DNA from 3 places in the Paenibacillus sp. FSL M7-0420 genome. Region 2 is predicted to be linked to each of the others. Evidence: riboswitches for the same ligand, from Rfam matches in the RefSeq annotation. Region 2 holds a riboswitch; each other region holds the start of a gene.

Region 1 (4,012 bases), 1.0 Mb from region 2:
CGTCCTGGGCAAAGGAATACACGCAGAATACGTAGCAAATCCGCCATTAGCTTCGTCTACAGAGTAGCATAATTCGGTTCGCATGAACATTTTTTTAAGTGGATCTTCCATCCGCTTTGTTTGCTATGCGCTTTTTTCCTTCCTTACACCAAAAACAAACGGCATAGGACGTTTCCCCATACCGTTTTGGATTCTCTTTATTAATTCCAAACTTATCTTTGAACTTATCTTAATGACATTGGCATTTGTGCACCTGAGTCGGCGGAAAGTGGGCGATGAGCAGAAATGAGGAGCATTAGCTCCAAAAGTAGCTGAATCGAAAACTAACCTAATTAGTCTAACTAATCTATCTCCACTACCTACCTACCTACCTACCTACCTACCTACCTACCTACCTACCTACCTACCTACCTACCTACCTACCTACCTACCTACCTACCTACCTACCTACCTACCTACCTTCTACACACCCTAATCTGGCTTTCATATAGAACCCGGCAAATCTGCCACGCCATCTGTATAAAACAACTCAAACACAAGATCCTCGTTGTAATTGCCGAAGCCTTTGCCGAACAGGGTGAGGCCGCCGATGTGCTCGGCATCCTCCTCGACAGAGAGCCGGAAGGTCCATTGTTTGTTGCGGATGCCTACCTGATCCAGGGTGACCTCCGACAGCTTTTGCCCATCCATGAAGGTGCCTGACTGCGTAATCCGCAGCTGCTTGAGCAGGCCGTATTGATTGGTGAGTGCAGGCCACCAGGCCGGGGTGTATTTTCCCGGATTATCTCCGTAGTCACCGGGGCTGGTCCAGAAGCCGAGCGATTGTCCGTTCAGCGTGAAGGTAATATCCGACGGCCAGTTGTTGTTGACCGACGGGGCTTCGGAGGCGATCTCCATCGTGATGGCAAGCTCCTCCGGCTGCTGGCTCGACAGCAGGAAATTCGGGATTTTATACTCGACGAACCCCTTGCCGAACCAGAGAATCCCGGCGTTCACCCGCTCCTGGTCCCAGAAATAACGGGGATCGTCAAAGTGTCCGATGACCCTCTCCGTCGTAGACAGTCCACAGGTAGGCTCAATCTGGAAGTCGGAATAATGCCCCACCGGAATGTCCTTGCGGTACCCCCTGCGCGGAGTCCGGGCTTGTCCCGGAAAAACAATCTCAGCCCCGTCGGCGGCCAGTGTACAGATCTTCTGCAGACCGCTTTTGCCGGGAGCCATATGGCTGCGGATCAGCCCGGCGGCTTCGAGCTTGCGCACATGCATGGTCATAATCGCACTGCTGAGCTTGAGGGCTGCGGCCAGCTCCTTCACGTTCATGGGCTTCTCGGACAGCAGCCGCAGCATATGCAGGCGCACGGTACTGGACAGGGCCTCGTACACGGGCAGGGATTGTTCGGTTAGATCAAGTTTCATCGGATGCCTCCACGTTCAGGTTATATAGTTAATAATTATATTACTCAAATAAAATTTCTACAAGCCATGATTGGCTTCAGGACAGCTTTTCCAATTTATATCACAGACACGCTAAGCCCGGTCCGCTATGATGTGAGATGAATTAGCGATGAAACAAGGTGCTCTTGCCGGAAGCGGCAAGGGATAACAGGGAATCGGGTGCAACTCCCGAGCGGTCCCGCCACTGTATGGAAGAGCTGCACTTCATGAGGTCACTCGGGAAGCCCCGGGGAAGACGAAGTCTGCGGCGCCTGTATTCCAAGCCAGGAGACCTACCTTGTCGATGCACACCACGACTCTACGCGGATAGGAGCGGTGTACGGATAGGTTAATGAGAAGAGGCGTTCTGCCCTGATGGACCGGAGGAATCTTGGAATCTTAGAGATGACCCCCGGCTTACAGCTGCGGGATACAAGGACACGGCCCATAGTGATGGGACGATGAGAAGCACCTTGTTTCGCTTGGCTGCGTGCAGCGCGCTCTATCGAACTTGCCTGCGTACATACACTCCCACCCTTTAGGGTGGGTTTTTTGGAATATAAGGATTTTTATGCTTCACGCTATAAATCATCCTTATATTCCTCGCTGAAACGTACCGTCCTATAAAAGGACGGCAAAGATGTTTCCACTTGGGCTTTAAGATCTGTAATGGGAAAACAACAAACATGGAGGGTGACAAATGAAAAAGCACAGATGGTGGAGCTTTGCGGCACTGGTTGCCGGATTTACGGTGTACTTTATGCTGAATGAACCGGGGACGGCCCGGGCAATGCACATTATGGAAGGATTCCTGCCGGTAGGCTGGGCGGTGTTCTGGTGGACGGCGTTTATCCCGTTTTTTGTGCTCGGAATCTTCAAGCTGAAATCCATGACAAGGGAGAATCCGGAACTGAAGCTGCTGCTGGGCCTGGCCGGGGCGTTTACCTTCGTACTGTCTGCGCTCAAAATGCCTTCCGTGACCGGAAGCAGCTCCCACCCCACGGGTACCGGACTTGGTGCGGTTATGCTGGGGCCGCTGCCTATGAGCGTAATCGGCTCGATTGTCCTGCTGTTTCAAGCGCTGCTGCTGGCGCACGGAGGGATTACTACGCTCGGGGCCAATGCGTTCTCGATGGCGGTGGCGGGTCCTTTTGCCGGCTATGCAGTGTATAAGCTGATGATGAAGCGGCCGGACCGTGAGAAGCTGGCGTTGTTCTGTGCGGCTGCGGTAGCGGATCTGAGTACGTATGTAGTGACTTCCTTTCAGCTGGCGGTGGCTTTTCCGGCGGCGGATGGCGGCGTGCTGGCTTCTTTTCTCAAATTCGGGGGCATCTTTGCCGTGACGCAAATCCCGCTGGCCATCAGTGAAGGGCTGTTGACGGTACTGCTCTGGAACTGGCTGAAATCGTATAGTCCGAATGAATTGTCGCTTCTGAAACGCAAGGTGAACGGAGGAAGAGCCTAATGAGCAATAAATGGAAAAATGGGTTGATGCTGCTGGTTGTTATTCTGCTGGTTATTCTGCCGCTGCTGCTGGTCAATGGGGAATTCGGCGGGGCCGATGATGCGGCTGAAGGTGTGATTACCGAGATGAATCCTGACTATAAGCCGTGGTTCAAGCCGCTGACCGAGCTGCCGGGTGAGACGGAGAGTATGCTGTTTGCATTGCAGGCAGCGATTGGTGCCGGTGTGATCGGTTATACCTTGGGGCTGCTCAAGGGCAAGCAGGGCGGGACGAAGCAGCATAGCAGCAAGTGATTCGGCGGATTGACGTTCTCTCCTACAATAATGCTCTGCGCCAGTTATCCCCGATGTGGAAAAGCTCGTTCGCAGCCCTGATGTTCCTGCTCTCTTACACTGTACATCCGGTACTACAGGCTGCAATCACCCTATGGATGATGTCCTGGTGTGTATTGCAGGCCCGTATTCCCTTGCGTGCTTATGGCATGCTGTTCGGCACAGCGCTGCTGTTCTATGCGCTTAGCGTACCGGCGCTGCTCGTGGAATTCGGGCATCCGGCTGCGGGAGAGGCAGGGATATTCCCGCTTCCGGGACTGAATCTGCCCGTATATGTCACAGCGGCGGGACTTCAGCGGGCAGGGGAGCTGCTGGCCAGAATCTCTGCCTGTATGAGTTGTTTCTTTTTCCTGATGTTCACTACTCCGTTCAGTGAGCTTTTGCAGGTGCTGCGCAGGCTGCGGATGCCGCAGATTGTTCTGGAGCTGATGCTGATTATGTACCGCTTCTTATTCCTGCTGAGTGATGCAGCGCATGGGCTGCTGCTGGCCCGCAGGCTGCGCGGAGGCCGTAGAGGCTATAAGGCGAAGCTGCGTGAGACTGCGGCTATGGCAGGAGCGCTGTTCGGCAACACGATGCACCGGTATAACGGACTATCGCAGGGGCTGCTGGCCCGCGGATTCACCGATGAGATTATTCTGCCGCCTTATACGGCGCGTCCTGTGCCGCGGCGCTATGCTGTCCAGGCGTATTCCGGGATAGCAGTGCTGGTGCTGGCGCAGCTCTGGCTGTGGACGCGGGGGTGAAATCATGCGCAAAGTACAACAACTTCCGATCGTCC
Region 2 (4,012 bases):
GCAGCAGCCATCTCACGGGTTACAACAGCGGAAGGCTCGAATGCGCCGCCGGTGCCGCTCATATATCCAAGTCCCGTCACCGTACGGACAGCGGACAATGCATAGTCGCTAATCTTATCTTCGTCGCTGAATTTACCAGCCCCTGCGCCTGCTCCAGCTGATGCCGAATCCAGCTTAAAAGCTCTAACCATCATCACAGCCATATCCTGGCGCGTAACCAGCCCGTCCGGCTTAAACGTCTTGGCCGTCACACCGCTGATGATTCCTAGCTCCTTCGCCCGGTTCACTGTTCCATAATACCATGTACCGGCCTTAACATCACTGAAGGCCCCAGCGGAAGACGCCGCAGACGGCTCGTTCCCGGTTAACCGCAGCAGCAGCGCTGCAAATTCAGCACGGGTAATATTCTTTTTCGGTGCAAACAGCAGACGGCTCTCACTCACACCGTTCATCAGCTTGCGGTCATACGCCGTGTATACCGACTCCAGCGCCCAAGGCGAGATCGACTTCACATCGGCAAAAGCCGGACGGTCCGCCGCAGCAGAAGCCACCGTTACCGGGACCGTATGACGGACGATGGCTGGGGTTTTATCCTTCAGATATCCCGTAACCGTCAGGGTATATTTATTCGCTGGCAGTCCTCCGGCGATAGCAGCCACGCCCGCAGCATCTGTAACTGCTGTTTTACCGCCAATGGTTACCTGTACGCCTGCTGCCGGTGAGGTTACCGGATCGGAGGTGAAGGTCGCCTCATTCCAGACCCATTGTTTCTGGGTTACCTGCACCTTCAGATCTTGTCCAGGCTGCGGCTGTGCGGGAGTCACGGTTACGGCATCAACCACCTGCGTGTTGTCCCCGCCATAGTAGACCACAATGCGGTCATTCTCCTCCAGTGCGAAGTCGCCCATGCCTACACTTGGATAGATCCATACTCCGCCGCGTGCGACTACATACATCCAGCCATCATATCCGCCAAAAGTACCCGCAGTCACGCCGCCGATCCCCGTCACATAATTGCCTGCTTCATTGACCAGGGCCAGGCGCTTGGCTGCTGCTGTCTTGTCCAGTGCCGTAAGCACATTTCCAGCGTATACGCTGCCTTCAGCCAAGGTTCCATTTGGACCCTCAACAGTAACGGAGACACTTACCTGAGGATTCTTCACTGGTGTGCCGCTAAAGTCAAAGAGCTTACCGCCTGTTCCAAACAGCTTGTACGCTACCAAAGCCTCCAGCGCCTGCTCTGTAGAGAGCGGATTGGAGCTGCCGCCTGCAGTGTGGGCGAAGCCGCCGCCCTCTGCGCTGAAGCTCAGCAGCTTGCTGACCAGATTGATGTTACCCTTCGTGTAATCTGCTCCTGCAGGATCAATGCCGAAGGCAGACAGACCGATGATGGCCTGAGCTACACTCTCGCTGCTGTCGCCATATCCGCCGTTCTTATCCTGTGCCTTAGCCAGCCAGGCTGCCGCCCGCTGACCAGCAGCATTCACTGCCGCTTCCTGCTTGTGTCCAGCCAGTGCGTTCAGCACCATCGCTGTCATATCCGGATCACTCGCACCCGTGGTCAGGGTGAAGCCGCCGTCCGGGTTCTGCTTCGCCAGAATCTCTGCCAGCAGCTTCGACGGCGTCCATTTTGCATTGGCCGGGATCGTATAGCTGCCGGAATCCAGAGCCAGCAGTGCATAGACCGGATTATTCAGCGTCTGGCCCGTAATTTTATCGTTATGGTACAGCTTCTCGATCAGGTTATAGCCTGCCACATTCGCCGGGTCGCCGCCCAGTGCCTTAACAGCCAGCGTGATCCGGGCATAGTCCGTAGCTCTGGCAAAAACACCCTTAGCCTCAGCCACCTTGCCCTCAAGCGCCTTCAGATAGCCGGCTGGAACCTTGTAGCCCGCTTGCGCAAGGCCAATCGCCTGCCAATCCGACTGGACTCCGTTCTTCAGCATGAACTCCGCAGTAGCATAGACCGCAGCGGTTACGCTGGCTGCTTCACTTGCGGGCAGAGCGGATACCGCGGGTGCGGAAGTCACGCCTGCCTGTGCAGCAGCAACTTGTCCTGCCGGGGCTACGGCTGCTCCCAGCAGTGCGAACAGCATAATGACAGCTAGTCCCAGCCGTGTGAATCTGGATGATAGAGAGTGGTTCTTCATAACTAACCTCTTTCCTGAAATAGAATGGATGAATCCTGCTTCCTTACGCAAATAGAGCGGCAACCTAAAGACCGCCCTGTGCAGGGCGGCCGGGGAAGAATACAATACAGGGCAGCTGAAGGAGCCGATTGCTCTCCCGCATTACATACAATACAGCATATACAGCCCTCGCCAATATCAGCATCTGCTTCCACATTCTTACCCCCGAAGAATAGAAACAACAACGAAAAAGGCAGGTCTCCTGGCTCATACTTCACCGCTTCCCCCGCCTTCCCATCCCATTAACAGACAGTGGCTCCTCAGGAGTTGCTCCGTACTTACAGTGGCGGGACCGCGCCGGACTTGCACCGGACTTCCCTTTTAAGCAGATTCCTCTATTAGACATAGCCCTGCCAGCATCTGCTGGCAACAGCGTACGGCCTCTTAGACATCCGCACCTTTTCCCAAAGCTTATTAAATTTTTAATATTCTGAAACAATCATAGCTACTATTCCCCTGTATGTCTATAGACCAGCTATTTCTATTACAGCCACAGCCACCCCAAGGCCAGCCCGCACCAAAAAATCCTGAACAGCACATGCCCGCTACCCCGGCACATCGTACTATTCAGGACTATGGAGTCGTTCTTCTGCTGGTTAATTAAGACGTTGGCGGTACTAGCGGAGACAGCGGCAGCAGGCGATTGTATTATGTACATTAGAATTGGTGTAAAAGCGGCCGATAACGCATTCTGCTGCATTTCATACAATCGATTGTGGCAAAGAACCCTCCGCCGGGCCGAATTTCCAAAATCTAATGTACCGAATACAACAGAACGCCATATAAGCTCCAATATGCCTGATTCTAGTGTACAAAGTGCGATAGATTAGCTACTTACGGACGTCAGCATACTATCTGCTACATTTCACATATTCCAGCCTGCCGGAGCACTAATAAATGCACTACGCTAAGGTAAAGTAGGATGAGCCGCTAGCCGATCATCAGGTTTAAACTAATCAGTCTTTAATTTAACTCCTTCGCTTGCTGAGGGTCTGCCGTTCCCCGACGAAGGTGCACACTGTATGCTTAAATGCAATCTGTACAACTAAATCGTCTGATTTACCGCCAAATGTACTTTTAGCTGTATTTCGTGCACCTAAAATGCTTCTGTATCCGGCTTTTCGCCCATTCGGGCAAATTTAGTTGTATGGAATACAGTTAGGATAGGTCTGCCCTTCTTTTCACTGTTTTTAGTTGTACAGAGTACACCTATCTCTGAAGGTAATGTTACCCGATCGCACTAGTTAAAAAATGTAAACAGCCAGCTTGTTGCCGCTGCTTTATTCTGCATCCGTGTCTGCTTCCGGGCTTGCGGAAGCAGATGGTTCCGCACTAGGCGCGACTGTGGCTGTGGCCTCCGGGGCGCTGCCCGGATCTGCCGCCAGCTTCAGCGAGTAGCCTCCGGCGGTGATCATATCACCTGCCGCCAGCTTCGCGCCTGCTGAAAGCTCCACCGTCACCTCGTATACGCGTGACGGAGGAGTCCCCGCCGCCGCTGGAGGGGCGGTGGCTTCACTGTCCGCATCGCCGTCTACTCCGGCGCCTGCTTCACTCTTCGCACCGCCGTCCACTCCGGCTCCTGCCTCACTCTTCGCACCGCCGTCTACTCCGGCGCCTGCTTCAACCTGGCAACTGCTAACCGTTGCCTTAACCTCGTAGTCCGTAACGCCGCTGGCGGACTCCACCTTGATCCGCTCCGGCTTGAAGGCGGAGCATTCCGCCGCATCAGTGAAGCTGAACACCAGCTTACTGCTGTTGCTCTTGCCTGCTCCTCCGCTTCCCGCATCTCCGCCACTGTTCCCGCCGGTCCCTGCATCACCGCC
Region 3 (4,012 bases), 580 kb from region 2:
TCCCCGAAGTTAAAGTTCCAGGTCTTCGGGTTGAAGCAGCCCGGGCAGCGGTGGCGGCAGCCGCTGATGAAGAGGACGGCCCGCAGGCCTTCCCCTTCATTGATCGACTCCGGGTAATATCCGCAGATGTTCATAGATGCTTAACACGGTCCCGGACTTCGGCTTGCTTGGCCGCATTGAAGCGGGTCTGATAGTCACCGGTCAGATACCCGGTAACCCGGCGCAGACGGCGGATATGGGTGGTATCCTCATGGGCATTGCAGGTCGGGCAATTCGTACCGATGACCCCTTCATAGCCGCAGCCGGAGCAGCGGTCAATCGGATGGTTAATGCTGAAGTAGCTGATGTCCTGCTCCAGCGCGTATTTGATGATTTTGACGAAGGCTGCAGGGTTGCTCCGGGCATTGCCGTTCAGTTCGACATAGGAGATCGCTCCGGCGTTGCAATATTCATGGAACGTGGCTTCCAGGCTGATCTTCTTGGCTGCGCTCAGTTCATGGTAGACCGGAATGTGGAACGAGTTCGTATAATATTCACGGTCGGTTACCCCAGGGATAGAGCCTAGCACCTTGCGGTCGATCTTGGTAAATTTGCCGGAAAGACCCTCGGCCGGCGTGGCGAACAAGGTGATGTTGAGGTTAAGCTCCTCGCTCTTGCGGTCGCAATATTCACGCATGTGGCGGACGATGGCTACAGCCTTGGCGTGAATCTCCATATCTTCGCCGTGGTGCTTGCCGTACATGGCCTTCATGCATTCCGCCATCCCGATGAAGCCCAGTGACAGGCTGCCGTGCTTCAGCAGTTCGCCTACACTGTCATCAGGGGCAAGCTGCTCGCCGCCTTCCCAGACGCCTTCACGCATCATGAAATCGGAGGCTTTGGCCTTCTGGGAAGCCTGGATACGGAAGCGGTGCAGCAGGCCGTCCAGCGCAATATCCATATAGTGATTGAGGTCGTCGAAGAACCCTTCTTCATCAGCAGCGAGGCGGCGGCCGGTTATCGTGCCGTGGGCCAGTCCAAGACGCACCAGGTTGAGCGTGTTGAAGGACAGGTTGCCTTTGCCGGAGCAATGGTTGCGTCCGAAGCGGTCGCCGAGCACACGGGTCCGGCAGCCCATCGTAGCGAACTCGGTATCCGGGTCAGCCGGATCGTAATACTGCATGTTCAGCGGAGCGTCCAGATTGGCGAAGTTCGGATACAATCTGCGCGCCGAGCACTCCGCTGCCTTCAGGAACAGCTCGTAGTTAGGATCACCCGGTTGCTGGTTAATGCCTTGCTTGCATTTGAAGATCTGAATCGGGAACACCGGCGTCTCCCCGCTGCCCAGTCCATTCATCGTGGCCGTCAGCAGCGAGCTGATCACCAGCTGGCCCTCCGGGGAGGTGCAGGTGCCGTAGTTGATGCTGGTAAAAGGAATCTGGCCGCCGGAGCGGCTGGACATCGTATTCAGGTTATGTACCATACTCTCTGCGGCCTGCAGGGTCTCGCTCTGCGTCTCCTTCAGGGCAAAACGGAAGGCCCGCGGATACTGCTCAGCCAGATCGCTGCGGCTCATCGTAATCTCCCCAAGCTCCGAACCCTCTGCGTTCTCCTCGAAATACTCCAGACCTTTGCGGAAGAGCTTGGAGAAGGATTTGGTCACATAAGGGGCCAGATCATAATCCAGCTTGTTGGCGGACACACCGCCGTACTGCGCATTCTGCTGCGACTGGAAAATAATCGCCACCAGCGACATCGCCGTCATAATCGAGTTGGGAGGCCGTACGCTGCCGTTGCCGGTGTTGAAGCCTTCACGGAGAAGCCGTTCGAACGGGATGAAGATGCAGTTGGTAGTTCCGATGGCGTATTGATCCAGGTCATGTACATAGACGACATTATCCAGGGTAGCCTGTACCAGCTGCGGCGGCATGGTGAAGTTGCGGGCATACCATTTGGAGTATTCACTGCCGAACTTGCTCATTTTGCCGGAGAAGCTCTCCCCGTTCAGGTTCGCATTCTCGCGCAGCAGATCCAGATCCCGGCTGTCGATAATATCCCGTCCCAGATGAATGACCTCTTCCAAAAGATCCTCCTGTGCAGCTTGTCCTTCGTTATAACGTTTCTCCAGCAGCGTCATTATATAACTCTCTCCTCTCGGGTATTGTAAGCGTTAAAAAAGCACCCCCGGCCGGGAAGGCCGGAAATGCCCGAATGCATGATGCAAAGATCCGGGAAACGGAAATTTGCCTGTGGTCTGGGTGGAACATACGAGCAGACACAAGGGCGATAGCTTACGCCCGTTCTTGTATATTCCGCAGAGCCGATACCTGAAAATAATCCCCGATCGTCCTCAGGTATCGGCAGCCTCTGACCCGAATGACGGAAGGCTAACTCTGCTATTGCAGGCCGCATACGGACACCTCCCCTGTTCCTCGCAGGAGTCTAAGCGGTGCCACCGAAACAGGCAGGTCTCCTGGCTTCCGGCAACTCCTCCGGCGCCTTCCCGGGGGGCTTATTCCGCCCCTTAGTGGCAATTAGCCGGAGAATGCGGCCCTGGGCATCGCACCCTGGGAGCATCCGGTTACAGTGGCGGGACCGCAGCGGTTTTGCACCGCGCTTCCCTATTAAGTCGCACCTCTATTACAAGAGGTGAAACACCCGTTTCTACTATATTTTGTTGTTATCTATTAAAGCTACCGCAATATATTGTGTTTGTAAATGTTTTTTTGCAATCCCGCACGGGGAGCGGGTTCGGCGCTTTTACTCACAGCTGATCCACAGTTAGTCCACAGGTAATCCACAACTTTCCTCTGAATCTGCCGTGAATGTTTCATAAAATCTCCGAAAATACGCCACAAAGAATCCATAAATAGAGTGCGTCTAATCCTGGTAATCATTTTGACGGATATTAATAGAATAGAGAGGGTGCAGGTGATTTGTAGCAAGCCTGGCGAAGCGTTACAATAAAGAGGAAAAGTTAGAGGCAGGCACATCAGATCATTAGGAGGCAGTTCACAATGGCAATTGGCGAAGTGACCGTTATTCCGGTTGGGACAGGCAGCACCAGTCTCAGCAGCTATGTGGCCGAGATGCAGCGCGTGTTGGAGACGGTGGAGGGCATTACCTATGAGCTTACTTCCATGGGTACGATTATTGAGGGTCCGGTAGCGCGGATTCTGGCTGCGGTAGAAGCGCTGCATGAGTCGCCGTTCACCGCCGGGGCGCAGAGAGTCTCAACCTCGCTCAAGATCGATGACCGGCGCGACAAGACCTCGACCAGCCGCAGCAAGCTGGAATCCGTGGAGCGCAAGCTACAGGGGAAGTAGCGGGAATATAGTATCCAATCAGAAATGACGATAAGGAGCGGATTCTTCATGACAACAGCAGCACAGCAGATCGGAATTCAAATGTATACACTGCGCGACCAGACGGAGCGCGATTTCCTCGGCACACTGGCCAAGGTGGCAGAGATGGGGTACCAGGCAGTGGAATTCGCCGGTTATTTCGGTGTATCTGCAGGGGAACTGCGCCGTAAGCTGGATGAACTTGGCCTGGCGGCCCCCTCGGCGCATGTAGGCCTGGACTTCAGCAGTCTGGATAAGATGGAACAGGCCTTAGCCAAAGAGATTGAATACGCGGTAGAGCTCGGACTGCAATATATAATCACCCCGTCGGCACCGCTTCCGCCGAATCCTTCCATAGAGGATGTAACGAGAATCATTCCATTCCTGGAGAAGGCTTCCGCGATGGTCCGGGCGGCGGGGATGCAGTACGGCTACCACAACCATGATTATGAATTCAAAGAGGTTGACGGCAAGGCGGTCATCGATATCTGGCTGGAGCAGATTCCTGCCGAGCATATGCTGGCTGAGTTTGATCTGGGATGGGTATACAGGGGTGGAGCCCGGCCCGTTGATTATGTGTCACGGTACGCCGGCCGTGTTCCGCTGGTTCACATTAAGGACTTCGGAGCAGACAATGAGGAGACCGATCTCGGAAAGGGAGAGGTCGATTTCCGGAGCGTCTTCGAGAT

Evidence for each region. A riboswitch is a leader RNA that binds a small molecule or an ion and turns the genes downstream of it on or off. The one in region 2 is predicted to bind cobalamin.
Region 1: linked by a shared signal. The riboswitch ahead of MKX51_RS07545 (energy-coupling factor ABC transporter permease) and the one ahead of MKX51_RS03270 (S-layer homology domain-containing protein) in region 2 are both predicted to bind cobalamin.
Region 3: linked by a shared signal. The riboswitch ahead of MKX51_RS00770 (anaerobic ribonucleoside triphosphate reductase) and the one ahead of MKX51_RS03270 (S-layer homology domain-containing protein) in region 2 are both predicted to bind cobalamin.

The regions. Positions count from the first base shown of each region.
Region 1 covers NZ_JBBOCJ010000001.1:1,771,609-1,775,620, forward strand. Annotated here, with positions in the region: gene MKX51_RS07535 (IS4 family transposase) at 1-72, shown strand, start outside; gene MKX51_RS07540 (ArsR/SmtB family transcription factor) at 484-1,416, opposite strand; cobalamin riboswitch at 1,556-1,749, shown strand; gene MKX51_RS07545 (energy-coupling factor ABC transporter permease) at 2,135-2,899, shown strand; gene MKX51_RS07550 (energy-coupling factor ABC transporter substrate-binding protein) at 2,899-3,192, shown strand; gene cbiQ (cobalt ECF transporter T component CbiQ) at 3,189-3,977, shown strand.
Region 2 covers NZ_JBBOCJ010000001.1:761,411-765,422, reverse strand. Annotated here, with positions in the region: gene MKX51_RS03270 (S-layer homology domain-containing protein) at 1-2,150, opposite strand, end outside; cobalamin riboswitch at 2,365-2,557, opposite strand; gene MKX51_RS03265 (GAP1-N2 domain-containing protein) at 3,470-4,012, opposite strand, start outside.
Region 3 covers NZ_JBBOCJ010000001.1:176,704-180,715, forward strand. Annotated here, with positions in the region: gene nrdG (anaerobic ribonucleoside-triphosphate reductase activating protein) at 1-134, opposite strand, end outside; gene MKX51_RS00770 (anaerobic ribonucleoside triphosphate reductase) at 131-2,116, opposite strand; cobalamin riboswitch at 2,426-2,656, opposite strand; gene MKX51_RS00775 (MTH1187 family thiamine-binding protein) at 2,997-3,305, shown strand; gene MKX51_RS00780 (sugar phosphate isomerase/epimerase family protein) at 3,354-4,012, shown strand, end outside.